4 regions of the Pseudomonas sp. GT1P32 genome follow, and region 1 is predicted to be linked to each of the others. Evidence: predicted binding sites of a transcription regulator. Region 1 holds the regulator's gene; each other region holds the start of a gene.
What was found. Region 1 encodes FliA, which starts transcription of late flagellar genes. Its sites were predicted from a motif close to CTAAAGTTTNNNNNNNNNNNGCCGNTAA; they were not measured.

Region 1 (7,730 bases):
ATCAACCTGATCGGCGGCATGGCGGTCGGTATCTTCCAGCACGGTATGACCTTCGGCGATGCGGGCAGGGTTTACGCGTTGCTGACCATCGGTGACGGTTTGGTGGCGCAATTGCCATCACTGTTGTTATCTACAGCTGCAGCGATCATGGTGACCCGTGCTTCCGGTTCGGAAGACATGGGCAAACAGATCAATCGCCAGATGTTCGCCTCGCCCAAGGCGCTGGCGGTGGCGGCCGGTCTGATGGCGGTCATGGGGCTTGTGCCCGGCATGCCGCACTTTTCCTTTCTGAGCATGGCGGCCCTGGCGGCCGGTGGCGCGTACCTGTTCTGGAAGAAACAGAACGTCGTCAAGGTTCAGGCCTTGCAAGAGGTCAAGCGTCAGCAGGAATTGCTGCCATCGCCGGCTCGCGCTCAGGAAACCAAGGAGCTTGGCTGGGACGATGTGACGCCGATCGACATGATTGGCCTGGAAGTCGGCTATCGTCTGATTCCGCTGGTGGACCGCAATCAGGGTGGTCAGCTGCTGGCGCGGATCAAGGGTGTGCGTAAAAAGCTGTCCCAGGATCTGGGCTTCCTGATGCCGACTGTGCATATCCGTGACAACCTCGACCTTGCGCCGAGCGCCTATCGCCTCACTCTGATGGGGGTGATCCTGGCCGAAGCGGAGATTTATCCGGACCGCGAACTGGCGATCAACCCCGGTCAGGTCTACGGTTCGCTCAACGGTATTACCGCCAAAGATCCGGCTTTCGGGCTGGAGGCGGTCTGGATCGAAGTCAGCCAGCGTGCGCAGGCACAATCCCTCGGTTACACCGTGGTCGATGCCAGTACGGTAGTGGCAACCCATTTGAACCAGATTCTGTACAAGCACTCCAGTGAGCTGATTGGCCACGAAGAAGTGCAGCAACTCATGCAATTGCTGGCCAAAAGCTCGCCAAAACTGGCGGAAGAGCTGGTGCCGGGCGTGGTTTCGTTGTCGCAGCTACTCAAGGTGCTCCAGGCGTTGCTGGCCGAACAGGTGCCCGTACGGGACATTCGCAGCATCGCCGAGGCGATCGCGAACAATGCCGCCAAGAGTCAAGATACTGCCGCGCTGGTGGCCGCCGTCCGCGTCGGCGTATCTCGTGCAATCGTCCAAAGCATTGTGGGGACTGAGTCGGAGCTGCCAGTTATCACTCTGGAGCCAAGGTTGGAACAAATATTGCTCAATAGTCTTCAGAAGGCAGGACAAGGCTCGGAAGAGGGCGTTCTGCTGGAGCCAAGCATGGCTGAAAAACTGCAACGCTCGTTGATCGATGCGGCGCAGCGTCAGGAAATGCAAGGTCAGCCGGTGATTCTGCTGGTGGCCGGCCCGGTTCGCGCGATGCTGTCGCGATTCGGCCGACTGGCAGTCCCGGGTTTGCATGTGTTGGCTTACCAGGAAATCCCTGACAACAAGCAAGTGACCATCGTTGCGACAGTAGGGCCCAACGGCTGAGGTAGTGGTTTATGCAAGTTAAGCGTTTTTTCGCCGCCGATATGCGTCAGGCCATGAAGCTGGTTCGTGATGAGCTGGGCGCTGATGCCGCCATCATTGGCAACCGCCGGATCGCCGGTGGTGTCGAGCTGACGGCCGCTCTGGATTACAAACTGTCGGCGCTGGCCCCGCGTGTTCCGAACATGGAACTCGAGGATGAGCTGCGCAAGACCCAGTCGCGGATCGTCACCGCCCAGGCCGAACTGAGCCTGCGCAGCGATGGCGAGAGCGACAAGTCCACCAATCGCCAGTTGTTCGCCGGCCTGCCGTTGACCGCCGCCGAGCCGCTGATCGAGCCGACCTACGCTGAACCTCGTCGTCCGGCACCGGCCCCCGCGCCTGCCTCGACCGGTGTTGATCCGCGTGCCTTCGACTCGATGCGTTTCGAACTCAACAGCCTGCGCGAACTGATGGAAGTACAACTCGGTTCGCTGGCCTGGAATCAGTTGCAAGGCAGCCGCCCGGCCCAGGCCAACCTTTGGCGCCGCTTGCAACGCATCGGTTTGTCCGGTCCGTTGTCCCGCGATCTGCTGGAACTGATTACCGACATTGATGAGCCTCGTCAGGCCTGGCGCATGTTGCTGGCGCACCTGGCGCGGATGATCGCCACACCGGAAGTCGAGCCACTGGAAGAAGGCGGCGTGATTGCCATGGTCGGCCCCGCCGGCATGGGCAAGACCACCACCCTGGCCAAGCTCGCGGCCCGTTACGTGCTCAAGTACGGCGCGCAGAACATCGCGCTGGTGAGCATGGACAGCTACCGCATCGGTGCTCAGGAGCAACTCAAGACCCTCGGCCGGATCCTCAATGTGTCGGTGACGCACGTCGATCCGGGCCAGTCCCTGGTGCAGGCGCTGGATCCATTGTTGCGCAAGCGCGTGGTGCTGATCGATACCGCGGGCCTTCAGGCCAGCGATCCGGCATTGCGCATGCAGCTCGAAAGCCTGGCCGGTCGCGGCATCAAATCAAAAAATTATCTGGTTCTGGCAACCACCAGCCAGAAACAGGTTCTAACCGCCGCTTATCACAGTTACAAGCGCTGCGGGCTCGCTGGCTGCATCCTGACTAAACTGGATGAGACGGCAAGCCTGGGCGAGGTGTTGAGCCTGGCGATCAGTCATGAATTGCCGGTGGCTTACCTGACTGATGGACCGCGTATTCCGGATGATCTGCATCTGCCGCGTCGTCATCAGTTGGTCAGTCGCGCCGTCAGCGTGCAAATGCAGGAAGAACCCAGCGAAGAAGCCATGGCTGACATGTTCGCTGATATTTATCACAGCCCGACCAAGCAGGTTGGCTGAGGTATTAATGAACAGTTTTTGTACCTACATCGATGGTCTGCCATGCATTGTTCAGTTGATGAACGCGCAGCCAGTAATGTGGCCTCCGTCTATGCAAGACAAGGTAAAGAAATAACATGGGCAGCATGCATCCCGTACAGGTGATCGCGGTGACCGGCGGCAAAGGTGGCGTCGGGAAGACTAACGTGTCAGTGAACTTGTCCCTGGCTCTAGCTGAGCTCGGCCGGCGCGTCATGCTGCTGGACGCCGATCTGGGGCTGGCGAATGTCGACGTCCTGCTGGGACTGACACCCAAACGTACCCTGGCCGACGTCATCGAAGGCCGCTGTGAGCTGCGCGACGTGTTGTTGCAGGGGCCAGGCGGCATCCGCATCGTCCCGGCCGCGTCCGGCACTCAAAGCATGGTTCATCTGAGTCCGGCCCAGCATGCCGGCCTGATCCAGGCGTTCAGCGATATCGGCGACAACCTCGACGTGCTCGTGATCGACACCGCTGCGGGTATTGGTGACTCGGTAGTCAGTTTTGTTCGCGCCGCGCAAGAAGTCTTGCTGGTGGTCTGCGACGAGCCGACTTCGATCACGGATGCCTACGCCCTGATCAAACTGCTCAACCGCGACTACGGCATGAACCGCTTCCGCGTCCTGGCCAACATGGCCCAGAGCCCGCAGGAAGGCCGCAACCTGTTCGCCAAGTTGACCAAGGTCACGGACCGCTTCCTCGACGTCGCCTTACAATACGTCGGTGCGGTGCCGTACGACGAAAGCGTGCGCAAGGCTGTGCAGAAACAGCGCGCGGTCTATGAAGCCTTCCCTCGTTCCAAGTGCTCCCTGGCTTTCAAGGCCATCGCACAAAAAGTCGATACCTGGCCGCTGCCTGCCAACCCGCGCGGGCACCTGGAGTTTTTCGTCGAGCGCCTCGTGCAACAAACGGCAGGACCCGTGCTATGACAGCCAGCGGTTACAACCTCTACAAGAAGTCGGCGCGTGACGCGCAGTACGAGCTGATCGAGCGTTACGCGCCACTGGTCAAACGCATTGCTTACCACCTGCTGGCGCGACTGCCAGCCAGTGTCCAGGTCGAAGACCTGATCCAGGCCGGGATGATCGGCCTGCTTGAAGTATCCACCAAATATGACGCCAGCAAAGGCGCGAGTTTCGAGACGTACGCGGGCATCCGGATCCGCGGCGCCATGCTTGATGAAGTGCGCAAAGGGGACTGGGCGCCACGTTCGGTCCACCGCAATACCCGCATGGTCAGCGACGCAATTCGCTCGATTGAAGCTAAAACCGGCCGTGACGCTAAAGATCACGAAGTTGCGGCCGAACTCCAATTGAGTCTCGACGATTACTACGGGATTTTGAACGACACCCTGGGCAGCCGCTTGTTCAGTTTCGACGACCTGTTGCAGGACGGCGAACACGAAGGGCTGCATGAGGATGGCGCGAGTGCTCATCTCGAGCCGTCGCGCGATCTGGAAGATGAACGCTTCCAGGCAGCGCTGGCGGACGCGATTGCCAATTTGCCGGAGCGTGAGCGACTGGTGTTGGCGCTGTACTACGACGAAGAGTTGAATCTCAAGGAAATCGGTGAGGTCCTGGGGGTCAGCGAATCTCGGGTCAGCCAGTTACACAGCCAGTGCGCGGCCCGTTTGCGGGGGCGTTTGGGGGAGTGGCGAGCGCGCTGAAGGCAGTGTGGGGACACTGCGAACTTGGCTGGTGTGGTGTTGAACTGCACCGGTCTCGATCTGTTGTGCTCCAGACAGTCATTGAGTGCTTTGCCGGATTGATTGAAATGGCGCGTCCAGGTGCTGGGCGCGTTTAAGTCTGCTTGGAGGTCGAATTGGACAAGAACATGAAAATCCTCATCGTTGATGACTTCTCAACGATGCGGCGGATCATAAAAAACCTGTTGCGTGACCTTGGGTTCACCAACACGGTCGAGGCCGACGATGGCATTACTGCCATTCCGGTTCTCAACAGCGGAAGCATCGACTTTCTGGTAACAGACTGGAACATGCCTGGCATGACCGGTATCGATCTGCTGCGCCACGTGCGCGCCGATGAAAAGCTCAAGCACCTGCCGGTGCTGATGGTGACCGCTGAAGCCAAGCGCGAGCAGATCATTGAAGCGGCCCAGGCCGGCGTAAACGGCTATGTGGTCAAACCCTTCACGGCCCAGGCGTTGAAAGAAAAAATCGAGAAGATTTTCGAACGCATCGGTTGAGAAACTGCGCCACGGGGAAGCTATGGACCAAAACGAATCTTCACAGGGCGATTTTGAATCGACCCTGAAAAAACACGCGGTCGAACTGGTCGAAAGCCTTGAAAAAGGCAAGTTCGGCGACGCTGTGCAACTGATCCATGAGCTCAACCAGACCCGTGACCGCGGCCTGTATCAGGAAGTGGGCAAGCTCACCCGCGAGCTGCACAGTGCGATCGTCAATTTTCAGATTGACCCGCACATGCCGCAAGCCGAGGAAGTGTCCCAGATCACAGATGCCACCGAGCGTCTGGGTTACGTTGTCAAGCTGACAGAGGCCGCAGCCAACCGCACCATGGATCTGGTCGAAAACTCCACGCCGCTGGTCAACAGCCTGAGCGATGAAGCTCAGGCGCTGAGCACGGACTGGGGGCGGTTCATGCGTCGCGAAGTCGGGGCTGAGGAGTTTCGTGAACTGGCACGGCGTGTCGATGGTTTCCTGACACGCAGCAGCGTGGACAACCGTGCGGTGTCGAGCAACCTCAACGACATTCTGCTCGCTCAGGATTATCAGGACCTCACCGGTCAAGTGATCAAGCGTGTGACCCAATTGGTCACCGAAGTTGAAAGCAACCTGCTCAAGCTCGTGCTTATGGCCAGTCAGGTGGACCGCTTTGCGGGCATCGAACATGACCGTGAAGCGATGCTTGCAGAAAAAGATCCGCAAAAACATCTCTCTCAGGGTGAAGGTCCGCAGATTCATGCCGATAAAAGAGAAGATGTTGTGTCCGGTCAGGACGATGTGGACGATTTGTTATCCAGCCTGGGATTCTAGAGTTTTAGCATTTTAGGTTTTTTAGGTTTTTAGACCTTAGGAGCACCCCCTTAATGAGCTTCGGCGCCGATGAAGAGATCCTTCAGGATTTCCTGGTTGAGGCCGGCGAGATTCTAGAGCAACTGTCCGAACAGCTGGTCGAGCTTGAAAGCCGACCGGATGATGCGGACTTGCTCAATGCAATTTTTCGCGGTTTTCACACTGTAAAAGGGGGCGCCGGCTTCCTCCAGCTCAACGAGCTGGTGGAGTGCTGTCACATCGCCGAGAACGTGTTTGACATCCTGCGCAAGGGTGAACGTCGCGTCGACTCGGAATTGATGGACGTGGTTCTCGAAGCGCTGGACGCGGTGAACAGCATGTTCAGCGAAGTCCGCGAGCGCGGCCCGATAACGGCCGCCACGCCTGAATTGCTTGCCGCCCTGGCCCGTCTGGCCGAGCCGCAAACCGCCGATCAAGCCGCACCTGTGGCTGAAGTGGTGGAAGAACCGGCTGCCGAAGCCGAATCAGGCGACATCACCGATAACGAATTCGAACAACTGCTGGACTCGCTGAACGCCGTCAAGGCTCAGGCTGAGGCCCCGGCCGCTGTTCCGCTGCCGGCCGGCGATGCCGCGACCAGCGATGAAATCACCGATGCCGAGTTCGAGTCATTGCTCGATCAGTTGCACGGCAAAGGCCAGTTCGCCGTCGACGCGGTGGCAACACCCGCTGCGCCTGCCGCACCGGCTGCGCCGAAAGCGCCAGGTGACAGTTCCGACATTACCGACGATGAGTTCGAAGCACTGCTCGATCAGCTGCACGGCAAGGGCAACTTTGCGGTCGACGCGCTGGAATCGGCCATTGCCTCGGTACCGACCCCGGCTGTGCCAACCGCAGCAGCGGCTGGCGGTGATCTGATCTCGGATCACGAGTTCGAATCGCTGCTCGACGAATTGCATGGCAAAGGCAAGTTCACTGAAGTCGGCACCGGTTCCGCCGCCTCCTCGGTAGCAACGCCCGTCGCCAAGGCCCCGGCACCTGTCGCCAAGGCGCCCGAGCCAAAAGCCGAAGCAGCGAAGCCTGCTGCCGCCGCTGCACCGAAACCTGCCGCCGCCGCTGCTGCACCGGCGCCTGCCCGCGCCGCTGCCGCGCCGCCTGCGGAAAAACCGGCCAGCGAAGCCGAGACCACCGTGCGGGTCGACACCGCGCGTCTCGACGAAATCATGAACATGGTCGGCGAGTTGGTACTGGTGCGTAACCGCCTGGTTCGCCTGGGTGCCAATAGCGCCGATGAAGCCATGTCCAAAGCCGTGTCGAACCTCGACGTGGTCACGGCCGACCTGCAAACCGCGGTCATGAAGACCCGGATGCAACCGATCAAGAAAGTCTTCGGGCGCTTCCCGCGCCTGGTTCGCGACCTGGCTCGCCAGCTCAAGAAAGAGATCAACCTGGAGTTGGTCGGCGAAGAAACCGACCTCGACAAAAACCTTGTCGAGGCCCTGGCCGACCCGCTGGTCCACTTGGTGCGCAACTCGGTCGACCACGGTATCGAAGAGCCGGCCGATCGCGAAGCGATGGGCAAACCGCGCAGCGGCAAAGTGATTTTGTCCGCTGAACAGGAAGGCGACCACATCCTGCTGTCCATCTCCGATGACGGCAAGGGCATGGACGCCGACGTGTTGCGCGGCATCGCGGTGAAGAAAGGTTTGATGGACAAGGATGCGGCGGACCGCCTCAGCGAGTCGGACTGCTTCAACCTGATCTTCGCACCGGGTTTCTCGACCAAGACCGAGATCTCCGACGTGTCGGGTCGTGGCGTGGGCATGGACGTGGTGAAAACCAAGATCGCCCAGCTCAACGGCACCATCAATATCTACTCGACCAAGGGCAAGGGCTCG
Region 2 (7,730 bases), 2.9 Mb from region 1:
GGTCTGCCGGGTTTGCCGGGGCTCGATGTGTTGGCGCAATGGCGCGCCGGTGGGCTGGCCACGCCGGTATTGATCCTCACCGCGCGCGGTTCCTGGGCCGAACGGATCGAAGGCCTCAAGGCCGGCGCCGACGATTACCTGAGCAAACCTTTCCACCCTGAAGAGCTGCATTTGCGCATTCAGGCGTTGTTGCGCCGTTCCCATGGTCAGGTCAATCAACCGACGCTGCAGTCAGCCGGATTGCACCTGGACGAAGGTCGCCAATGCGTGACCCGCGACGGCGCAGACATCCAGCTCACCGCTGCGGAGTTTCGCCTGCTGCGCTATTTCATGCTGCACCCCGAGCAGATCCTCTCCAAAAGCCACCTCGCCGAACACCTCTACGACGGTGAAACCGAGCGCGATTCCAACGTGCTGGAAGTTCACGTCAACCACCTGCGGCGCAAGCTCGGGCGCAGCGTGATCGAAACCCGTCGCGGCCAGGGTTACCTGTTCGGCGGGCAAGCGCAGTGAGGTCGATCCAGCGCCGCTTGAGTCTGGGGCTGATCAGCGTGATGGTGATCGTCGGCCTGGTGCTGGCGCAAACCAGCCTGTGGTTGTTCGAAGTGGGGTTGCAGCGCTATCTCGAAGCGGGGCTGCGCAACGACAGCGAAAGTTTGCTGGTGGCGCTGGTGCGCGGGCCGCAGGGCTTGCAGCTGGATGAACGACATCTGTCACCGGCTTATCAGCGGCCGTTTTCCGGGCATTACTTTCGCATCGATTTTGCCGACAGCCATTGGCGCTCGCGTTCGTTGTGGGATCAGGAATTGCCGCGCCTCGACCATCCCGGCCTGCACAGCAACCTGCAACTGGGGCCGGAAGGCCAGCAATTGCTGGTCTTGCGCTCGGACTATCGCCGTTTGGGACAATCGATCTCCATCAGCGTCGCCCAGGATTACACACCGGTGCGCGAGAGTTTCAAGCGCATGCAGCAAGTGGGGCTGGGGCTGGGTCTGGCGGGGTTACTGCTGATTTTGCTGTTGCAACGGATCACCGTGCGCCGCGCCTTGCGTCCACTGGAAAAGGCCCGTGAGCAGATTGCTCAGTTGCAGCAGGGCCAGCGTTCGCAACTGGATGACCGGGTGCCCGTGGAACTTGAACCGCTGGTGGCGCAGATCAACCATTTGCTCGCCCACACCGAAGACAGCCTCAAGCGTTCGCGCAATGCGCTGGGCAACCTTGGGCATGCCTTGAAAACCCCGTTGGCGGTGTTGTTGAGCCTGGCGTCCAGCGAGAAACTCGACGCCCATCCCGAGTTGCGCAAGATCCTCAAAGACCAATTGGCACAGGTTCAGCAACGACTCAATCGCGAGCTTAACCGCGCACGATTGTCCGGCGATGCGCTGCCGGGGGCGTTGTTTGATTGCGATGCGGAACTGCCGGGATTGCTCGCCACGTTGAACATGATCCACGGCGAACACCTTGAGCTGAGCTATCGCGCGCCGGCCGGGTTGCAGTTGCCGTGGGATCGCGAAGACTTGCTGGAACTGCTGGGCAACCTGCTGGACAACGCCTGCAAATGGGCGGATGCCGAGGTGCGGTTGAGCGTGGTCGAGACGGCTGCAGGGTTTGAGTTAAGCGTGGAAGATGATGGGCCGGGGATTCCCGAAGACCAGCGTGCTCAGGTGTTCAGCCGGGGTACGCGGCTGGATGAGCAGGCGCAAGGGCATGGGTTGGGGCTGGGAATCGTGCGCGACATCGTCGACACGTGGGGCGGGGTGTTGCGGCTGGAGGAGAGCGAGTGGGGCGGGTTGACGGTTGTCATCGAACTCCCAAAACGCTGACACCGCTCCCAAAAACACCGATGACCTGTAGGAGCCGGCTTGCCGGCGATGGCGTCCTCAAAATCGCCATCGCCGGCAAGCCGGCTCCTACAGGGTCTATGTCGTCAACGAGAATCGGTTGAATCAGACGCGGAATTGATCCATCAGGCTCTGCTGCTGATTCGCCAGGCTGTTGAGCGACTGGCTCACCCGCGCCGACTCATTGGCCTGCCCCGACAGCGACTCGGTCACGTCCCGGATCGTCGCCACGTTGTTGTTGATCTCTTCCGCCACGGCGCTTTGTTCTTCCGCCGCTGAGGCAATCTGCAGGTTCATGTCGCTGATCACCGTCACTGCGTCGCCGATCTGGCGCAACGCCGTGACGGCCTGGCTGACCTGCTCGACACTGCCCTGAGCCTGGCGATGGCTGTTGTTCATCGACCCCACCACATCCTGCGTGCCGTTCTGCAACTGCTCGATCACCAGACGGGTTTCTTCAACCGACTCCTGCGTACGCCGCGCCAGGTTGCGCACTTCGTCGGCGACCACGGCAAAACCGCGTCCGGCCTCTCCGGCACGGGCCGCTTCGATCGCGGCGTTCAGGGCCAGCAGGTTGGTCTGCTCGGCGATGGCGCGGATCACTTCCAGTACCGAGCCGATTTTCTCGCTGTTGGCCGCCAAACCTTCGACCTGCACCATCGCTGCGCTCATGTCGGCGGCGAGGTTGTCGATGCTGGTGGTGGTCTGGTCGATCACCGTCAATCCACGGCGGGTGGCCTGATCCGCATCCTTGGCAGCCTGTGCCGCTTGTGCCGCGCTGCGGGCAACGTCCTGAGCGGTGGCGCTCATTTCGTGGGAAGCGGTCGCCACCTGATCGACCTGGCGGTATTGCTGTTCCATGCCGGCGCTGGTCTGCGTGGCGATGGCAGAGGACTGGTCCGCCGTGCTGCGCGCGTCCTGTACCGAGCGTTTCACCTCGGCGATGATCGGCTGCAACTTGTCGAGGAAACGGTTGAACCAGCCGGCCAACTGGCCCAGTTCATCCTTTTTGTCATAGGCCAGACGCCGGGTCAGGTCGCCTTCGCCGCTGGCGATGTCTTCGAGCATGTGCGCCACGCCGAGGATCGGTTTGGTCACGCTGCGCGCCATCAGCCATACCAGCAACAGGCCGATCAACGCGGCCAGCACGCCGAGGCCGAGTTCGACCAAGGTGCCGGCGGTATTGCTTTCATCGAGTTGTTTTTTCAGGGCTTCGGCGGGGCCGACCAGGACTTTTTCCGGCACATCGAGCAACACGCCCCACGACTTGCCACCGGGGATCGGCTGGAACGGCGACAGCACTTTCAACTGCTGGTTGCTGTGCAGGCTTGCGGTTTTGCTGCTGGCGGCGAGCAGGCGGATCAGCTCGGCGCCGTTGGTTTTATCCACAGCGTCCAGGCGCTGGGCGAGTTTGCTGGCGTCCGGGCTATAGCCTGCGAGCAAACCGGCCGGGCTGATGATGCTGACGTTGGTCTGGCCGTCATAGAGCTTTTTGCTCGCGCCCTGGCTGACTGCTTGCAGGCTGTTGAGGTTGATGTCCACCGACAGCGAGGCGATGACTTTGCCATTGACCATCAGCGGGAACACGATGCTGGTCATCAGCACGTTCTGGCCGTCGATCACATAGAAGTAGGGTTCGATCACGCAGGGCTTGAGCGAGGTGCGCGGGCAGGTGAACCAGGCGTTGGCGGGTTCACCGCTGGGGCCGGTGCTGGTGTCGGCCATGTCAGTTTCGGGCAGCGCCATCGACGTCACCTTGCCGGGCGTCGGTTGCGACCAATAGAGCGCGAAACGGCCTTTTTCGTTACTGCCCAACTCGGCCTGGCCCGCGAACAGTTCGTCCTTGCCGTCCAGCGCATTGGCTTCGAACACCAGCGACAGGCCGAGTAATTCCGGGTTGGCTTGCAACGCAGACTTGACCTGACGGGTCAGGTCTTCACGCAGGTCGAAGGCATCGAGAAAGCGCTTTTCGGCCTGATCGCGCAGGAACAACACCTGACGGGAAAAGCCGTGGCCATATTGATAGGCATCCATGAACTGCTGGCGAATGTTCAGCGCCTGGTTTTCGCCCTGGGACTCGATCCGGGCCTGGGCGGCTTCAGTGAGCATCTCCATGCTCGAGGCTTTCACCAGCTCGGAACTGTGCTCCATGCGATACAGCGAAAGACCTACCAGCAAGGTCACGATACCAGCGAGGCAAAGCCCGGCCAGCAGGGTGATTTTCCATTGAATGGAAAGTTGTCTGAGTGACATGGAGACGTCCTTATTCGATAAATATCTGAGACTTTGCACTGTAACGGCCGAAAATCCGCGTTCTTTATGCCGTCCGACGAAAAGGAATCACTCTCACGAATCCTGTAGGAGCCAGCTTGCTGGCGATGGCGTAAGTCCAGTCAATAACGGGTGGACTGAACCACCGCCATCGCCAGCAAGCCGGCTCCTACAGAGTGAACCCCTCGGATGATGTGCTGGGTTTAGGGCCGCCATCGCTGGCAAGCCAGCTCCTACAGGGGGCAGTGTCGTTCCGGCATCAGGGGTCGCTGGCTTTGACAAGGCGGTGATGGTCCGGCACAGTGCGCGCCCTCTAATAAAACCCATTCCTTATCCCGCTGGCGGCTCTTCGCAGACTGCCGGCCGGGCTCATTTCGCTTGCCTTGAGGTAACGATGATTAATGCTGTAATTGCCGCGGTCGGCATCATGCTGATTCTCAGCCTGTCCCGCGTGCACGTGGTGATCGCGCTGATTATCGGTGCGCTGGTGGGTGGTTTGACCGGTGGCCTGGGCATCGACGCCACCTTGAAAGCCTTCAACAGCGGCCTCGGCGGCGGGGCGACGGTGGCCTTGTCTTATGCCTTGCTCGGCGCCTTCGCGGTGGCGATTGCCAAGTCCGGCCTGGCCCATGCGTTGGCGGACAAAGCCCTGGCCATGGTTGACCGCCAGCACGCCAACGGTGGCGGCTCGGTGAAGTGGCTGCTGATCGGCCTGCTGTGGGTGGTGGCCATCGCCTCACAGAATATTCTGCCGATACATATCGCTTTCATTCCGTTGCTGGTGCCGCCGCTGTTGTATGTGCTGACCAAGCTGCAACTGGATCGGCGGTTGATCGCCTGCGTCATGACCTTCGGCCTGATCACCCCGTACATGTTCCTGCCAGTGGGCTTCGGCAACATCTTCCTCAATGAAATCCTGCTGGCCAACGTGGCCCGTAGCGGCGTGGACATCAGCGGCATCAACGTCACCCATGCCATGGGTATTCCGGCGCTGGGCATGGTGGTGGGGCTTGCGGCAGCCTTTATCAGCTACCGCAAGAAGCGCGTCTACGACCTGGAAAAGATCGAACAGGTCGAGCAGGTCGCGGTGCAGTACAACCCGTTGAGCCTGATGGTTGCGGGTGTGGCCATTGCGGCGGCGTTCATTATTCAGTTGTTGCTGGACTCGATGATTATCGGTGCACTGGCGGGCTTTTTGATCTTCTCGGTGTCGGGCATCGTGAAGTGGCGCGACACCGATGACCTGTTCACCGAAGGCATGAAGATGATGGCGATGATCGGTTTCATCATGATCGCCGCCTCGGGGTTTGCTGAAGTGATGAAAGCCACCGGTCAGGTGCAGACGCTGGTTGAAGCGTCGGCGTCGTGGATCGGCCACAGCAAAGGCATCGGTGCGTTGCTGATGTTGCTGGTCGGTCTGCTGGTGACCATGGGCATCGGTTCGTCGTTTTCCACCGTGCCGATTCTGGCAGCGATTTTCGTGCCGCTGTGCGTGCAACTGGGGTTCAGCCCGATTGCCATCGTCTGCATCGTCGGCACCGCCGGCGCGCTGGGCGATGCCGGTTCGCCTGCTTCCGACTCGACGCTCGGCCCGACCTCCGGCCTGAACATCGACGGTCAGCATCACCACATCTGGGACACCGTGGTCCCGACCTTCCTGCATTACAACCTGCCGCTGCTGGCGTTCGGCTGGGTGGCCGCGATGGTCCTCTGATTCTAACCTGCCCTGTGGCGGCGCCTGTGAAATAGCATCGTCAGCAAGCCGGCTCCTACAGATTGCGTGATCAACGCTAAATCAGGCGACACCTCGGACCTGTAGGAGCCGGCTTGCCGGCGATGGCCATTTCAACGACGCCATCGCCGGCAAGCCGGACTCCTACAGTTTTGCGTTGGCGTGCCGTTAAAGCCTTTAACCACGCCAATAAAATCAAAAGAGCGAACCGTCATGCGCATGAGCCTGAAGGCTAAAGTCCTGTCCCTTGCCGTCCTCCCGGTGTTGCTCTTTGCGCTGGTCATCAGCCTGACCACGTTGTTCGTTCTGCAGGAACAGGCCCACAAGGAAGTCGAGGAGACGCGCCAGCGCCTGCTCAGCGACGCCAAGGCCACCCTGCAAAGTTATGTGGCCGTGGCCATGACGGCGATCAAACCGCTCTACGAGGCCGCCGCCCCTGGCGATGACGCGGCGCGAGCGCAAGTGATCAAGTCGCTGTCGAGCATCAGCTACGGCAAGGAAGGTTACTTCTTCGGCTACGACTCCAACACCGTGCGCCTGTTCAAGGCCAACAGCCCCGACGGCGTGGGCCAGAGCTTCAAGGACAACCGCGATCCGAACGGCGTCTACGTCAACCGCGACCTGGTGAAAGTCGCCAAGGACGGCACTCACTACCTGCAATACAGCTCGCCATTGCCTGGCAATACCAAGGTGCTGGTGCCGAAACTCGGCTACACCGAATACCTGCCGAAGTGGGACATGGCCGTCGGCACCTCGGTCAACCTTGACGGTATCGAGGCGCAAGTGGCCGTGGTCGAAGCCAAGGTTCAGGAGCGCATGGAAGGCGTGTTGTTGAGCATCATCGGCATCGCCGCTGTCGTGCTGTTGCTGATTGCTGCTGCCGGCATGCTGCTGGCCAACACCATTCTGCGTCCGCTGAACCTGATGAAAGCAAACCTCGACGACATCGCAGCGGGCGAGGGCGACCTGACCCGGCGCCTGACTATTACCAGCCAGGATGAACTCGGCCAACTCGCCGGCTCGTTCAACCGCTTTGTCGACAAGATCCACGGCCTGGTGCGTCAGATCACCGAAATGACCTCGCAATTGACCGGGCTGGTGAACCAGGTCTCCGATCAGGCCCAGCGTTCGGATCAGGCGATGGAGCGTCAGCGTCACGAGACCGATCAGGTGGCCACGGCGATCAACGAAATGTCGGCGGCCGCGCAGGAAGTGGCGAAAAGTGCACAAAACGCGGCAGTGGCGGCGCAGCAGACCGACGAGGAAGGCCAGGCAGCCAAGCGTGTGGTGGCCGGCAGCATCGTCAAGATTCATGCATTGGTCGACGACATTCGCAGCAGTGGCGTGTCCCTCGACAGCCTGCAAAAGGACGTGTCATCGATTGTCAGCGTGCTCGGGGTGATCCGCTCGATTGCCGAGCAGACCAACCTGTTGGCGCTCAACGCTGCCATTGAAGCGGCCCGTGCCGGTGAGGCCGGTCGTGGTTTTGCGGTAGTGGCCGACGAAGTCCGTGCGCTGGCCAGCCGCACGCAAATCAGCACCCAGGAAATCCAGGGCATGATCGACCGCTTGCAGGCTGGCACCCAGTCGGCGGTGGAAGCGATGCGCCGTTCCAGCGAGGCCGGCGACGGTACGTCCGCGCAGGCCAATGAAGCGGGTGCTTCGCTGGACACCATGGCCCAGTTGATCGGCACCATCAACTCGATGAACGCGCAGATCGCCAGCGCCGCCGAGGAGCAGACCGCCGTGGCCGAAGAGATCAACCGCAGCGTGCATCAGATCGCGGTGGCCGTGGACAACGTGGCCGGCGAAACCCAACTCGGCGCCCAGACGTCCCGCAGCCTGGCTGATCTTGGCCAGCGCCTCGGCACTCTGGTCGGCCAGTT
Region 3 (7,730 bases), 3.2 Mb from region 1:
GATGTCGGCGGCGTAGGCCTGACGTTTCTCTTCCGGCGGCTGGAAAGGTGTAACCACACCGACCGTCATGCCGAGGAATTCGTAGAGCGGACGCATCCAGTTGGCGTCACGGCGGGCCAGATAGTCGTTCACGGTAACAACGTGCACGCCTTTGCCGGACAGCGCGTTGAGGTAAACGCCCAGTGTAGCCACCAGGGTCTTGCCTTCACCGGTACGCATTTCCGCGATCATGCCTTCATGCAAGGTCATGCCGCCGATCAGCTGGACATCGAAGTGGCGCATACCCATGACGCGCTTGCCGGCTTCGCGGGCGACCGCAAAGGCTTCTGGCAGCAGCTTGTCGAGGGTTTCCCCTTTGGCGATGCGGGCCTTGAACTCATCCGTCTTGGCACGCAATTGATCGTCCGAAAGGGCCACCATTTGCTCTTCGAAGGCATTGACGAGTTGCACCGTCTTGAGCATGCGTTTGACTTCACGCTCGTTCTTGCTTCCAAAAAGTTTCTTTAACAAAGGCGCAAACATATCGGCAGGATCTTCCACACTAAAGGGATGGAGGGCGGCCCCGTGAGTCGCCCGTGCAGCCCTCATGGCCGCATGCGAACGAGCATTCTACCCGGAAACGATGGTGAGGAAAGTGGCGTTATTCCACGATGCATGCACTGCGCTGTTACGGGGCTCACTTAAAATAAGGGCTTTTTGCTGAACTTCAAGCCACTGACGGCAGAAGTTACTTGTTGATTTAATGGGTAAAGCGCGCGCAAAGCAATGGGTCGGGCGCATCCAGTGCTTTCTGCTACCATGGCAGCTCTGTTACTTCAGGTGTCTGATCATGGCATTTCGCCCTCTTACGGCCAGAGCACCCGCCGTTCTGCTTCGCGAAGCCAAACCGCTGAAAGCCATTTTTGGCCATGCTCAACGCCTGGGTCATTTACAACGTCTGCTCGAAAGCCAATTGCAGCCCGCTGCGCGCAAACATTGCCATGTGGCGTCGTGGCGCGAAGGCAGTCTGTTGCTGATTGTCACCGACGGACATTGGGCAACGCGTCTGCGCTATCAACAGAAACGTCTGCAACGGCAGTTGCAGATGTTTGATGAGTTCGCCAGCCTGACGCGGATTCTGTTCAAGGTGCAGCCGCCGACCGTTCAGCAAGGAGCAGCCGGGCATACCATCAGTTTGTCGACGGATGCGGGCGCGACGATTCAGGCTACGGCTGAGGGGATCAGCGATCCCAACCTGCGGGCGGCGCTGGAGCGACTGGCCGCTCACGCAAAACCCAAGGACTGAAATCGCCGGGACCTTCGTAGGAGCGAGGCTTGCCCGCGAAGAGGCCCTTGAAGCAGCCAAAAGCTTCGCGGGCAAGCCTCGCTCCTACAGGGATGGTGTGTATTCAATGACTTTCAGCGGCGTTTGCTGCCGCCGAGCAACGACCCCATCAACCCACGCACCAATTGCCGACCAAGCTGATTGGCCGCCTGTCGCATCGCCGACTTCAGCGCCTGCCCTGCCGCCGTGCCGAGGAACTCCCCGGCCTTGTCGGTGAAGCTCGGTTCCTCTGGCGCAGGTTTGCCCGGTGCCGCTTCGAGTTCCGGCGCCAGGCCTTTGCGTCCCATCAGCACTTCATAGGCCGATTCGCGATCCACCGGTTTGTCGTACCGCCCTTTGAACGGCGAGCCGGCGATCAGCAGCGAGCGCTCGGTTTCGCTCAGCGGCCCGATCCGTGATTGCGGTGGTGCCACCAGAACGCGCTGGACCATCTCTGGCGTGCCTTTGTCCTGCAACGTGCCGACCAGCGCCTCGCCGATCCCCAGTTCGGTCAGCACCGACAAGGCATCGAACGCCGGGTTCGGCCGGAAGCCCTCGGCCACCGCACGCAGGGACTTCTGCTCCTTGGCGGTGAACGCACGCAAGCCATGCTGGATACGCAGGCCGAGCTGCGCCAGCACGTCATCCGGCAGGTCGCCCGGCGATTGGGTGACGAAATACACGCCCACGCCTTTCGAGCGAATCAACCGCACCACTTGCTCCAGTCGCTCCTGCAACGCCTTGGGCGTATCGGCAAACAATAAATGGGCTTCGTCGAAAAACAGCGCCAGCAGTGGTTTGTCGGCATCGCCGCGCTCCGGCAGTTGCTCGAACAGTTCAGCCAGAAGCCACAACAGAAACGTCGCGTAGACCTTCGGCGCTTCGTGCACCAGACGACTGGCATCCAGCAAGTGAATGCGCCCGCGTCCCTCGGCGGTCGGTTGCAGAATGTCTTCGAGTTGCAGCGCCGGCTCGCCGAACAAGGCCTCAGCACCTTGTTGCTCCAGGGTCGCCAATCGGCGCAACAAGGCCTGGCTGGAACCGGTGGTCATCAGCGCGGCGTCGTCGCCCAGCAATTCGGGGTGGTCGCGCAGGTGATTGAGCAGTGCCTTCAGGTCCTTCAAGTCCAGCAGCAACAGGCCTTCGCGATCTGCGACCTTGAACGCGGCATACAGCGCCGACTGCTGGCTGTCGGTCAACTCCAGCAGGGCGCCAATTAACAGCGGGCCCATTTCGCTCAGGGTTGTGCGCAAGGGATGACCGGTTTGGCCGTGAATGTCCCACAAAGTGACCGGGTACGCCTGCGGCGTGTGATTCAGCCAGGGCATCCCGGCGATTCGCTCGGCGATCTTGCCCTGCGGGTTGCCGGCAGCGCCGAGGCCGCACAGGTCACCTTTGATGTCCGCTGCGAACACCGCCACGCCAGCATCGCTGAATGCTTCGGCCAGTCGTTGAAGGGTGACGGTCTTGCCGGTCCCGGTAGCGCCCGCGACCAGACCGTGACGGTTCGCCAGGCGCATGGCCTGGGCGATCGGTTGCCCCGCGAGATCGGCACCGATAACGAGTTGCGATGAATCAGGCATTTGGTCACCCATGGTTAATCTTTAATTCTGCACGGCCGATATAAAAGACTGAAAAGCTTCGGTAATCCCCCCAAGGAGAGGACGGAAATATCAGCTTGTTTTCATGACCGCCCACTGCGCGCTTCTTTATAAAAGCACGCCTTGAGCATTAAGACCTTAGCGGAACCCCAAGCCATGAACAAAAATCTGCGCTTCAGCCATAAAATCCTGCTTGCCGCCGCTCTCATCGTCATTGCCGCGTTCGCCTCGTTCACGCTGTACAACGACTACTTGCAGCGCAACGCCATCCGCGAGGATCTGGACAAGAATCTGCAAAAAATGGGCAGCGTGACTGCCAACAACATCCAGACCTGGTTGACCGGGCGCAGTCTGCTGATCGAAAACCTCGCACAAAACGCCGCGCTGAACGCGGACATCGGCAACGTCACCAAGCTGCTGGAGCAGAAGGCGGTGACGTCGACCTTCATGGGTGCTTACATTGGCAACAAGGATGGCACCTTCATCATCCGCCCGGACAGCAAAATGCCGGATGGCTATGACCCGCGCGCCCGCCCCTGGTACAAAAGTGCCCAAAGCACCAGCGGCTCGGCGCTGACCGAACCCTACATCGATCTGGCCTCTGGCCAACTGGTCATCTCCATCGTCAACAGTGTGCTCAAGGATGGCCAAAACATCGGTGTGGTCGGTGGTGACCTGAGCCTGCAAGTGATCGCCGACAGCCTGAATGCGCTGGATTTCGATGGCATGGGTTATGCGTTCCTGATCAGCGCCGACGGCAAGATCCTGGTGCACCCGGACAAAGCGCTGGTGATGAAATCCCTGGCTGAGGCGTACCCGAAAAACACGCCACGCATCAGCAGCGACTTCAGTGAAGTGGAAGTCGATGGCAAAACCCGCATCGTCACGTTCACTCCGATCAAAGGCCTGTCTTCCGTCAACTGGTACATCGGTCTGTCGGTGGATAAAGACAAAGCCTTCGCGAAGCTCAGCGATTTCCGCGCCTCGGCGGTCGTTGCGACCGTCATCGCAGTTGCGATCATCATTGCCTTGCTGGGCATGTTGATCCGTATCCTGATTCAGCCGCTGCACGTCATGACCCGCGCCATGGCCGACATTGCCGATGGCGAGGGCGACCTGACCAAACGCCTGACTATCCAGAACAACGATGAATTCGGCCTCCTGGGCACCGCGTTCAACCGTTTCGTGGAGCGCATTCACGGTTCGATCCGCGAAGTGTCTTCGGCCACCGGCCAGGTCAACGAAGTGGCGCTGCGTGTAGTCGCGGCTTCCAACTCGTCGATGTACAACTCCGACCAGCAAGCTTCGCGCACCAGCAGCGTCGCCGCCGCGATCAATCAGCTCGGTGCCGCGGCCCAGGAAATCGCGCGCAACGCCGCCCAGGCGTCGAGCCAGGCCAGCGATGCCCGCAGCCTCGCCGAAGACGGCCAACAGGTGGTGGATCGCAGCATCGTCGCGATGAACCAACTGTCGAGCATGCTCAGCGCTTCGAGCACCAACATCGAATCGCTGAACAGCAAAACCGTAAACATCGGGCAGATTCTCGAAGTGATCACCAGCATTTCCCAGCAAACCAACCTGCTGGCGCTGAACGCCGCGATTGAAGCGGCCCGTGCCGGTGAAGCCGGACGTGGTTTTGCCGTGGTGGCCGACGAAGTGCGCAACCTGGCACACCGCACGCAGGAATCGGCGCAGCAGGTGCAGACCATGATCGAGGAGCTGCAAGTCGGCGCCCGCGAATCCGTCAGCACCATGAGCGACAGCCAGCGCCACAGTCAGGACAGCGTGGAAATCGCCAACCTGGCGGGCGAACGCCTGAACAGCGTGACGTTGCGCATCGGTGAAATCGACGGGATGAACCAGTCCGTGGCGACGGCGACCGAGGAACAGACGGCGGTGGTGGAGTCGATCAACGTCGACATTACCGAGATCAATACGCTCAACCAGGAAGGGGTGGAAAACCTGCAAGCGACGTTGCGGGCGTGTTCGGACCTGGAGCAGCAGGCGGCACGTCTCAAGCAATTGGTAGGTAGTTTCCGGATCTGATGCGCTTCTGAGGGCCCCTTCGCGGGCAAGCCTCGCTCCTACAAGGTTTTACGTGAACCTGTAGGAGCGAGGCTTGCCCGCGAAGGCGGTCTGTAACACACCACAAAACCCCAGCCGAACATCTATTCTTCATAAAGGTCAACCAAGGGAGTACAACGGACCGGAGGGATGTTCATCGTGCACATCGCGGACATAACCATGTTCTACGCCCCTGCCAGCGGTGGCGTGCGCACGTATCTGGATGCAAAACACCGTCGTCTGGGCGTCAAGCCCGGCATTCGCCACAGCCTGCTGATCCCCGGCTCACACTTGAGTGAACAGGATGGCGTTTACACGGTTCCGGCCCCTGCCCTGCCCTTCGGCAAGGGTTATCGTTTCCCTCTCCGTCTCGCCCCTTGGCGAAATGTCCTGCAGGATTTGCAGCCCGATCTGATCGAAGTCGGTGACCCGTACCTCACAGCCTGGGCAGCGCTCGATGCCCGCCGCCAACTCGATGTGCCAGTGATCGGCTTCTATCACTCGGACTTGCCGCTGCTGGTCAGCAATCGCATGGGCAATTGGGTCACAACCAACGTCGAAGCGTATGTCAAAAAGCTCTACGGCAACTTCGACCGGGTCTTGGCGCCGAGCCGGATCATGGCCGACAAACTGACCAGCCTGGGCGTGAACAACGTTTTCGTCCAAACCCTGGGCGTCGACCTGCAAACCTTTCATCCCGAGGCCCGGGATCCAAGCCTGCGGACGCAACTGGGCATCAATGAAAATACACACCTGCTGATTTTTGCCGGGCGAGGCTCCAAGGAAAAAAACCTGCCGGTGTTGCTGGAATGCATGCGACGCCTGGGGCGGCGTTATCACCTGTTGCTGCTGGGGTCGTCGATGCCGGTCGTGGTCCCGGACAACGTCACCGTCATCCATGAGTTCTGCCCCGTCACGCAGGTGGCGAAGTTGATGGCCAGCGCCGATGCGCTGCTGCATGCCGGCGACCAGGAAACGTTTGGCCTGGTAGTCCTCGAAGCCATGGCCAGCGGCATTCCGGTCGTAGCCGTGGCGGCGGGAGCCTTTGAAGAAATCATCAGCGCAGAATGCGGGCTGCTGTGCGCGCCGAACGACCCGGTGGCGATGGCCAATGCGGTACGGGAGCTGTTCAGTTCAGGCAGTGCCGCGCTCGGCCAACAAGCGCGCCTCCATGTCGAACGGCATTACTCGTGGGACACGGTGGTCAACAGCCTGTTGGGCCACTATCACGCCGTCCTCGGCAACCAATGGCCGCTGGCCGCCAATGGTTGAAAACATGACTGCGCCCTGCCTGTTACTCGTGCTGCATGACGTCGCGCCGCACACTTGGGCCGATTACCAACCTTTTGTCGAAGCCGTCGACGCCTTGGGCGAGGTGCCGATGACCTGGCTGGTGGTGCCGGATTTCCACAGACACAACGATCTGGAGGCACACCCGGGGTTGCGCCGCCTGCTGACCGGTCGAGTCGCCCGAGGTGACGAATTGGCACTGCACGGCTATTTTCATTGTGATGATGAGCCGCCGCCCAACACGCCACGAAACTGGTTCATGCGCCGCATTTATACCCACGAAGGCGAGTTCTACACGCTGTCTCAGGACGCGGCTCTCGTGCGTCTGCGCGCAGGTATCGAGCTGTTTCATCGCTATGACTGGCCGCTCGAAGGGTTCGTCGCTCCGGCCTGGTTGATGAGCGAAGGTACGCGCCAGGCCTTGCGCCAGTTACCCCTGAGTTACACGAGCGATCCACAGCATCTGTTTCGTCTACCGGATTTCACCCCGGTCGATGCGCCGGGACTGGTCTGGAGTGCGCGCAGCGCATGGCGGCGAGGTTTGTCGAAGCTCGTCAGCGATCAGCGCGAACAACGCTGGCGCCAGGCGCCGGTAATTCGTCTGGGCCTGCACCCGGTGGACATGCGTCATCGGTTTGCGCGCGATTACTGGCTGCAAACCCTCAAGCGATTGCTCGACCAAGGCCGCATGCCGATGACCAAGGCTCGTTGGCTCGCGCTGCACAGCGACTGTGTCGGTCGCGCCGCATGAGCCGGGGGATTCTGCTGTTTGTCGCGCTGCTCGCGGCGGTGCTGATTCCGCTGCTGCTGGGTGGCAACCAGACCTGGTCGCGATTGCAAAGCTTTCCACTGAGCTGGTTGCTGATCATGTTCGGCATGATCCTGCTGTGCTGGGTGGTGAACACGATGCGCTTGCGCCTGTTGCTGGGTGATGAGCGCGACAAGGTCAGCCCGATCAAAAGCCTCGGCGTGGTAATGGCCGCCGAGTTCGCCTACTGCGCCACACCGGGCGGCAGCGGCGGACCGCTGACCATCATGGCGCTGCTGGCCCGCAACGGGGTTCGGCCGGCACGGGGCAGCGCAGTTTTCGCCATGGACCAACTCAGCGATCTGCTGTTCTTTCTCTGTGCGTTAAGCGGGATTCTGATTTATGCGCTGTTCCAGCACCTCAGCGAGCGCATGGAGTGGCTACTGACCGTCAGTGCGATATCGATGTTCGGCGGGCTGCTCAGTTGTGTGGTGATCGCGCGCTACCATCGGCTGCTGATTCGCCTCAGCGGGCGGCTGCTCGCACGTCTCAATGTCAAAGGCACCACGCGCATGCGCTGGGCGCGAAAACTCCTGCACTTTCTTGCGGCGTTCACTGACACGCTGAAGTTGCCCTTTCAGACATTGATCAAGGTGTTTGCCCTGACCTGTGTGCATTGGGTGCTGCGCTATAGCGTGTTGTACCTGGCGTTGCGCGGGCTTGG
Region 4 (7,730 bases), 3.4 Mb from region 1:
AAGCGCGGGCGGTGTTCCGCAAAGCCCTGGCGTTGCAACCGAAGAACATCAGTATTGCGTTGAACATGGCGCAATCGCTGCTGCATGGCACCGACACCAGCGTGCCATCGGCGGAGCTTGAAGAATGTCGCGCCTGCCTGAAAACGGTCGGCCTGATGCCCGACACCGATGCGCGATATCCGCGTTATCAGAAACTGAAAATCAAGGCGTTCAGCGGATGAACCAAGACAACCCGGCACTGGATTTCTCCACGGTGATTGCTTCCACCGTGCACGACATGAAGAACTCTCTGGCGATGCTGATGCAGGCCCACAGCCAATGGCTGGCGCGCTTGCCCGATCCGGCGCGGCACACCCCGGAGCAGGGCGTGATCGAGTTCGAGTTCGCCCACCTCAACGGCATGCTGGTGCAGTTGCTGGGGCTGTACAAACTCGGCGTCAACCAGATGCCGTTGCAGCCGGCTTACCACGAACTGGATGACTTCATCGAAGCGCAACTGGCCTGCCATCAGGACGTGTTCGCCAGTCGCGGCATCATGGCGACCTATGAAGTGGACCCCCTGAGCCCGCTGGGTTTCTTCGACCGTGAGCTGATTGCGTCGGTGCTGGCCAACAGCATCAACAACGCCATCCGTTACGCCCGTCACGCACTGTTGATCACGGTGAGCGACGAGGCCGGGCAACTGGTGTTGACCATCAACGACGATGGTGAAGGTTATCCGGCCGAGATGATTGAGCGTCAGACCGATTACGTGCAGGGCATCAACCACAGCAGCGGCAGCACCGGCCTGGGCCTGTATTTCGCCGGACGGATTGCCGCGTTGCATCAGCGCAACGGGATCGGTGGGCGCACTGAAATCAGCAACGGCGGCCCGTTGGGCGGTGGTGTGTTCAGCCTCTATCTCCCCTGAATACACCGCATCCCCTGTAGGAGCTGGCTTGCCAGCGATGAGGGCTTTGAACTCTGCGGCGTTCTTACGAACGCCATCGCCGGCAAGCCGGCTCCTACAAGGGTTGCGGTGACGGTTATTCCGGCGTTGTTGTTCGCCATGGCGTTTTTGTTAGTCGCTGCTTGATATTCCGAACACGCGGAGCCTATTTTGTACGGTCGCCGTTCGCGGCTTGCACAACTACAAAGGATTGCGTCATGACAACCGATGGCCAGCGTTCACTCGCGCAGCGATTGACGGGCATTGATGAGATTGAATGTGTTACGCCGGATTTGAACGGCGTGCCCCGTGGCAAGGTCATGACAGCCGAAGGCTTTCTTGAGGGGCGGCGTTTGCAGATGGCGCGGGGTGTGCTGCTGCAATGCATCATGGGCGGATATCCGCCAGCGCGTTTTTACGGCAGCGATGACGGCGATCTGGCGCTGGTGCCCGATCCTGCGCAGATCCACCGCTTGCCCTGGAGCAAGCAGCCGCGTGCCTTGGCCATTTGCGATGCGGACGAACTGACCGGCGAAAGCTCTTCTCTCTCGACTCGCGGTCAACTCAAGGCGGTTATCGCGCGTTACGCCGCCCTTGGGCTGGCGCCGGTGGTGGCCACCGAGCTTGAGTTTTTCGTCTTTGCCCCCAACACCGACCCGACGCAACCATTCCAGCCGCCGGTGGGCCTGGACGGTCGGCGCGAGGACGGTCATTCGGCGTTCAGTGTCAGTTCCAATAACGGCTTGCGGCCGTTTTTCAGTGAAGTCTATGAGTGCATGGCGGCCCTCGGTTTGCCGCGCGATACGTTCATGCACGAGATGGGCGTCAGTCAGTTCGAGATCAACCTGTTGCACGGTGATCCATTGTTGCTGGCCGACCAGACATTGCTGTTCAAGCATCTGCTTAAAGAAGTGGCGCTCAAGCATGGGCTGACGGTGGTCTGCATGGCCAAGCCACTGGCGCACACGCCGGGCAGCTCGATGCATATTCACCAGAGCATCGTCGAGATCGCCACCGGGCGTAACGTGTTCAGCGACGAGGCCGGTGAGCCGACGGCGACCTTCCGTCACTTCATCGGTGGCCAGCAGGCCGGGATGGCGGATTTCACTGCATTATTTGCACCGAACGTGAACTCCTATCAGCGCTTGTGCCATCCGTTCGCATCACCGAATAATGCCTGCTGGTCCTACGACAATCGGGCGGCCGGTTTGCGCATTCCAGCCAGCTCGCCGGTGGCGCGTCGGGTGGAAAATCGCCTGCCGGGGGCAGATGCCAACCCGTATCTGGCGATTGCGGCGAGTCTGGCGGCAGGGTTGTATGGCATTGAAAACAGGTTGGAGCCAAGTGAAGCAATCCAGGGCGAATTCGAGGTTCCGGATAATCTTTCGTTGCCGTGTACCTTGCATGCCGCACTTGAGCGTCTGAAACGTAGCCAATTGGCGAAGGAACTGTTCGGCAAGGAGTTCATCGAAGGCTACGTCGCTTCGAAGACCATGGAGTTGACCAGCTTCTTTGATGAAATTACGCCCTGGGAGCGCCGTGTTTTAGCCGCCCAGGCCTGACGAACCTTCGTCTTCGGGCTATCTTTTCGGATAGCCCGTTTCTTACCGCAAGGAGCCGCTCGGAACGCCGATGCGCCAAATCTGGAAACCCTTTCGAGCGCTGTATTTCGCCTCGCTGATGATGTTGATCGGCTCCGGCTTGCTGAGTACTTACCTGGGCTTGCGCCTGGCGGCCGACCATGTCGACAGCCTGTGGGTCGGTGCGTTGATGGCGGCCAACTATTTCGGCCTCGTGCTGGGGGGCAAGATCGGTCACCGGTTGATTGCGCGGGTCGGGCATATCCGGGCTTATTCGGCCTGCGCCGGGATTGTTGGCGCGGCGGTGCTGGGCCATGGTCTGGTGGACTGGCTGCCGGCGTGGATATTCCTGCGGGTCATCGTCGGTCTGGGCATGATGTGCCAGTACATGGTCATCGAAAGCTGGCTCAATGAGCAGGCCGAAGCCTCGCAACGCGGCACGGTGTTTAGCGGTTACATGATCGCTTCTTATCTTGGCCTGGTGCTGGGGCAACTGATTCTGGTCATGCACCCGGCGCTCGGTCTTGAGCTGTTGATGCTGGTCGCCCTGTGCTTCGCACTGTGCCTGGTGCCGGTGGCCCTGACGCGGCGGATTCACCCGGCGGCGCTCCACCCGGCGCCGATGGAGCCGCGATTCTTCATCAAGCGTGTGCCGCAGTCGTTGAGTACCGTGCTGGGGGCGGGGCTGATCATCGGTTCGTTCTACGGTCTGGCGCCGCTGTATGCCTCGCAGCAAGGGTTGTCCACGGAGCAGGTCGGTCTGTTCATGGGTAGCTGTATTTTTGCCGGCCTGCTGGTGCAGTGGCCGTTGGGCTGGTTGTCCGACCGTTATGACCGGGCGCTGTTGATCCGCTGTTTTGCGCTGGTACTGGCCGTTGCCGCGTTGCCGCTGGCGGTGATGCAGCAGGTGCCGCTGGAGGTGTTGTTCATCACCGGTTTTATCTGCTCATTGGTGAAATTTTGCCTGTACCCGCTGGCGGTCGCGTTTTCCAATGACCACGTCGAGGCTGATCGGCGGGTGTCTCTGACGGCGATGTTGCTGGTGACCTACGGTGTCGGCGCGAGTATCGGGCCGTTGGTCGCGGGGGTACTGATGAAGATGTTTGGCAGCCAGATGCTCTACGCCTTCTTCAGTTTCTTCGCGTTGGTGCTAGTGTGGCGGATCCGCCCGAAAGCGGTGACCAACCTGCATCAGGTGGACGACGCGCCGCTGCATCACGTCGCCATGCCGGACAGCATGTCGAGTTCGCCGCTGGTGGCTTGCCTTGATCCACGGGTCGATGAGCAAGTGGTGCAGGACCAGATGCAGACCCCGGTCAATCCTGATCCGGCTCCTGAGCAGGAGCCTGAGGCACCAACCGCTCCACCTCCGGAGGACCCTGACACGGGGCGCGAGCAAAGCTTCACCGAGGCCAGGCCTTAAACCCGGGCATAAAAAACGGGCAGTCACCGCAAGGGACTGCCCGTTTTTTATTGGCGCTCGAATTACAGGTCGTCTTTGTCGAAACGTCGTGCTTCGCGCTGAAGCTGATAGACGAAGCGCTCGACCTGACGCTGCACCAGGCCGCTCATGTTGTGAAAGCGGATGCCGGCGAAGGTGGTGGAGATTCTTTCTTCGAAATGCAGGTAACGCAGCTCGACCGGTGCCGTCATTTTGCCAAAGGGCAGGGCGGCGGCGAAGCGGTCGTAGACCTGGCCCAATTGCAGGCTGCCGGTGATGTCGCCGTCAAAGCGTAATTTGCAGCCGGTGGCGGAGATGTCCAGCAGCTTGCCGCTGATCGGCGCCTTGAGCTTTTCACCGTCCAGATCGACGTTGACCAGTTGGGCCAGCTTCAAAGCTGCACGGAAGGCATTGCGGCGCTGGTGATAAACCACTTCATCTGGCAGCGAGCCACGATAGCAGCGGGTGTCACCGGATTCGTCGATGGTCAGCTGACCGTTGCTTTCCCAGGCAATGCGCACGCCTTCGTGAAAGCCTTCGACCTTGAACGGTTCGCCGGCCAGCATGAAGCGCTCACCGTCACGCGGGATCATTTCGTCGAGCGCGATGGTGCCGCGCTCGCGGTCCACGTCCACCAGATAGCTCTGGAAGCGCTGGGTGCGCTCATGGAAGGTGATGATCAGCGGATCATGGCTTTCTTGCAGTTGGCGCAGGTTGCCGGAGATTTCCAACGGTGTGGTAAGCACCTTGGGTGGCTGCGGGGCATCTTCCGCGGTTAAGGCATTGGACACGGTTCATCAATCTCCAGACAAAATATGACTACGGCTGGCCAGTATATTGCCAGCATGTTGCGAGTCTTGATAGGGCGTGGTCATTTGCAGGCTCAAGCCTGACTGAGCGGGCGCGGCTTCGCAAGCTTGGCGGTTGATCCGCGGGCATCATAAAGCGCTGGCGGTTCACCGCCGGTCAGGATTTTCAGCTGATTGGCCGTGGCGGCCTGCTGGACCAGGATTGACTGGCCATTATTGACGTTCGCCGCCTGGCATTGAGCCAGTAGATCGGTCAGCACATCGCTCTGGGCCAACAACTCATCGCCAATGCTCGAATGGCTGGCGAGTTGCTCCAGGCCGTTGCGATTGGTCGGCAGGTTGAGGCTGGCGAGGATTTCGCTGCGCTTGCGGCCATGCTGTTCAAGCAGAATGATCAATGCCTGTTTCTGCGCCAGAATTTCTTCGAGCAGTGGCATGTCCCGACCGTGCAAGGCGAGGGACTCGGTTTGCAGTAACTCAAGCAAGTGTTGCGCTGGAGCAAAGTCGTCGGTGATCAGTTGCAGTAAATTAGTGTCTTGCATGGCTGGCCTTGGGTTTTAAGCGTCCAAAAGCCTGGCGCGGGCCGTAGCCTAGCGCTGGGCTTCGAAGTTGAGCAGTTTGCTGGCTACACGGCTGCTGTCGACTTTATAGCTGCCATCGGCAATCGCTGCTTTCAACTCGGCCACACGGGCGTTGTCGACGGCAGGCTGATCGCGCAGCTTGTCAGTGACCTGTTGCAACTGTTGAGCCTCATTGCTGAGGTGTACCGATTCCCCGCTTTTGATGGCAGTGGCCTGTTCGGCCGGGGTATTCAGCGGCGCGGATTTGCCAGCTTCGGCAGTTTCCTTGGCAACGCTGGTACGTGTACTGCCCGTAAGTGGCGAGGAGCTGTTCAAACGGCTGAAATCGATGACCATGGTAAAAAACCTCTGAGTATTTGGACGCTTGCCATGTTTTCGGCTCTCCCTGTGAAAACTTTAGACCCATTTATCAAATGGGCCCGCATGCGCCAGCACTTCTCCTGCATGCGGCACAGTTTAGGGAACAGCCTCGGGCAACGCCACATCTTCACGAACAGAGAATCCTACATGGACACTTCCACCTGACCTGGCGCGGTAACCTGCGCCTTGATGACCCGTCTGGAATTGAGGTTTTTCACCCGTATCTGCTCGGCCATACCGCCGTTGGACAGGGCCTCGCCGGGCATTCGCACGCTGAGCGTACCACTGCGGGCGGTAATCACCACCTGATCGCCTTTGCGAATGACTTCCGCCTGTTCGAGATGAACCAGGGTAATCACCTGGTCGGTGACCATTGGTCGGGTAAGTCGCTGGCCGATCGCCTGGTCTACGGATGTGAAGTAGCCCTGGCCGATCAGGCTGATGTCACGCTCGCGCAGCGTCACGTCATCGGGCTCGACAATCCCTGCGCGGCGCAGGGGCCGGGTGACGGTCACAACGTCGCGAAACAGGCGGACTTGAGCGGGTACGAAGACTGTCCAGGGCGATGCCCCCTCGCAGCGAACCTTGACCGTGACCCGGCCCAGCGGCTTGGCCGGACTCTCGAGGCTGGCTGTCAATTCCTTGTCGCACATGGGCATGCGCAGTCGCTGGTCGAGCTGGTTGACCTGGATTTCGTAGCGACCTTCCGTTTGACTGGTAGCCAGATAGTCTTCTACGGTGAATTCAAGAAAGCCCTGGGTGACGCCGATAAGCATGTCAGGCAAGGTAACTGCGTCAGCAAAGGCAGGGCTGCCAGCGTTGAACAGGCAAACGGCCGACACTGCACAGAGCAATCTGCGGATAGGTGATGTCAGGCGTCGGAAAAATGTCGGTTCTGTGTTCATAAGAGTTAAAAAGCAAGCGCCGTGCCGTTTAGTGATGAATGTGCGTCGCAACACACTTAGCGTTGGTGTAGGAGTCTGGGCATGGCTGGTGTAATGGATTCGGTAAACCAGCGCACGCAACTGGTAGGGCAGAATCGCCTGGAGCTGTTGTTGTTCCGTCTCGACGGCCAGCAGCTTTACGGGATCAACGTGTTCAAGGTTCGCGAGGTGCTGCAATGCCCCAAGCTGACCCTGATGCCCAAGTCCAGTCCTGTCGTGTGCGGTGTGGCAAATATCCGGGGGGCGACCATTCCGATCCTTGATCTGGCAATGGCGACCGGTTCGGGGGCGCTTAAAGATCAAAGCAATCCGTTCGTGATCATCACGGAGTACAACACCAAGACCCAGGGTTTCCTGGTGCGCTCGGTGGAACGCATCGTCAACATGAACTGGGAGGAGATTCATCCGCCTCCCAAGGGCACCGGACGCGATCATTACCTGACGGCTGTGACTCGGGTCGACAATCAGTTAGTCGAAATCATCGACGTCGAGAAGATCCTGGCGGAAGTGGCGCCGACACCGGAAGCGATTTCCGTCGGCGTGGTCGATGTCGAGACCCAGCACAAGGCGTTGTCGTTGCGGGTGCTGACGGTCGATGACTCGTCGGTGGCGCGCAAGCAGGTCACGCGCTGCCTGCAAACGGTCGGCGTCGAAGTGGTGGCGTTGAACGACGGACGGCAAGCGCTGGAATACCTGCGCAAACTGGCCGATGAGGGTAAGAAGCCGGAAGAAGAGTTCCTGATGATGATCTCCGACATCGAGATGCCGGAGATGGACGGGTACACCCTGACGGCCGAGATCCGCAACGACCCTCGCATGCAAAAGCTTCATATCATCCTGCATACTTCGTTGTCGGGCGTATTCAATCAGGCGATGGTCAAGAAAGTCGGTGCCGATGACTTCCTCGCCAAATTCCGTCCTGATGACCTGGCATCCCGGGTAGTTGACCGGATCAAAGCAGCAGACATCAGCTAGGGGCCTTTTGCCCCTGGTGATTAACACGATTTAAGAGGCGGCATCTTTGTCTACGGGTAATTTGGATTTCGAACAATTCCGGGTCTTCCTGGAAAAAGCCTGTGGCATTTTG

Region 2: ACYZUC_RS29590 (methyl-accepting chemotaxis protein) is a predicted target of FliA. The motif match lies at 5,989-6,016, and genes of this name have one in related genera.
Region 3: ACYZUC_RS26600 (methyl-accepting chemotaxis protein) is a predicted target of FliA. The motif match lies at 2,901-2,928, and genes of this name have one in related genera.
Region 4: flgM (flagellar biosynthesis anti-sigma factor FlgM) is a predicted target of FliA. The motif match lies at 5,712-5,739, and genes of this name have one in related genera.

Annotation. Positions count from the first base shown of each region.
Region 1 covers NZ_CM142704.1:2,624,926-2,632,655, reverse strand. The annotation lists gene flhA (flagellar biosynthesis protein FlhA) at 1-1,479, shown strand, start outside; gene flhF (flagellar biosynthesis protein FlhF) at 1,491-2,819, shown strand; gene fleN (flagellar synthesis regulator FleN) at 2,936-3,766, shown strand; gene fliA (RNA polymerase sigma factor FliA) at 3,763-4,503, shown strand; gene ACYZUC_RS12040 (chemotaxis response regulator CheY) at 4,671-5,042, shown strand; gene ACYZUC_RS12035 (protein phosphatase CheZ) at 5,065-5,853, shown strand; gene ACYZUC_RS12030 (chemotaxis protein CheA) at 5,907-7,730, shown strand, end outside.
Region 2 covers NZ_CM142704.1:6,481,401-6,489,130, forward strand. The annotation lists gene ACYZUC_RS29565 (response regulator transcription factor) at 1-513, shown strand, start outside; gene ACYZUC_RS29570 (sensor histidine kinase) at 510-1,823, shown strand; gene ACYZUC_RS29575 (methyl-accepting chemotaxis protein) at 1,947-2,702, opposite strand; partial or broken gene ACYZUC_RS29580 (methyl-accepting chemotaxis protein) at 2,805-4,094, opposite strand; gene ACYZUC_RS29585 (Na+/H+ antiporter family protein) at 4,510-5,826, shown strand; gene ACYZUC_RS29590 (methyl-accepting chemotaxis protein) at 6,058-7,730, shown strand, end outside.
Region 3 covers NZ_CM142704.1:5,810,872-5,818,601, reverse strand. The annotation lists gene secA (preprotein translocase subunit SecA) at 1-522, opposite strand, end outside; gene ACYZUC_RS26610 (DUF721 domain-containing protein) at 830-1,285, shown strand; gene ACYZUC_RS26605 (helicase HerA-like domain-containing protein) at 1,399-2,886, opposite strand; gene ACYZUC_RS26600 (methyl-accepting chemotaxis protein) at 3,061-4,950, shown strand; gene ACYZUC_RS26595 (glycosyltransferase family 4 protein) at 5,119-6,240, shown strand; gene ACYZUC_RS26590 (DUF2334 domain-containing protein) at 6,233-7,009, shown strand; gene ACYZUC_RS26585 (lysylphosphatidylglycerol synthase transmembrane domain-containing protein) at 7,006-7,730, shown strand, end outside.
Region 4 covers NZ_CM142704.1:6,018,588-6,026,317, forward strand. The annotation lists gene ACYZUC_RS27580 (response regulator) at 1-221, shown strand, start outside; gene ACYZUC_RS27585 (sensor histidine kinase) at 218-910, shown strand; gene ACYZUC_RS27590 (glutamine synthetase family protein) at 1,249-2,490, shown strand; gene ACYZUC_RS27595 (MFS transporter) at 2,561-3,931, shown strand; gene ACYZUC_RS27600 (flagellar brake protein) at 3,994-4,740, opposite strand; gene ACYZUC_RS27605 (flagella synthesis protein FlgN) at 4,833-5,300, opposite strand; gene flgM (flagellar biosynthesis anti-sigma factor FlgM) at 5,349-5,675, opposite strand; gene flgA (flagellar basal body P-ring formation chaperone FlgA) at 5,843-6,604, opposite strand; gene ACYZUC_RS27620 (chemotaxis protein CheV) at 6,686-7,618, shown strand; gene cheR (protein-glutamate O-methyltransferase CheR) at 7,665-7,730, shown strand, end outside.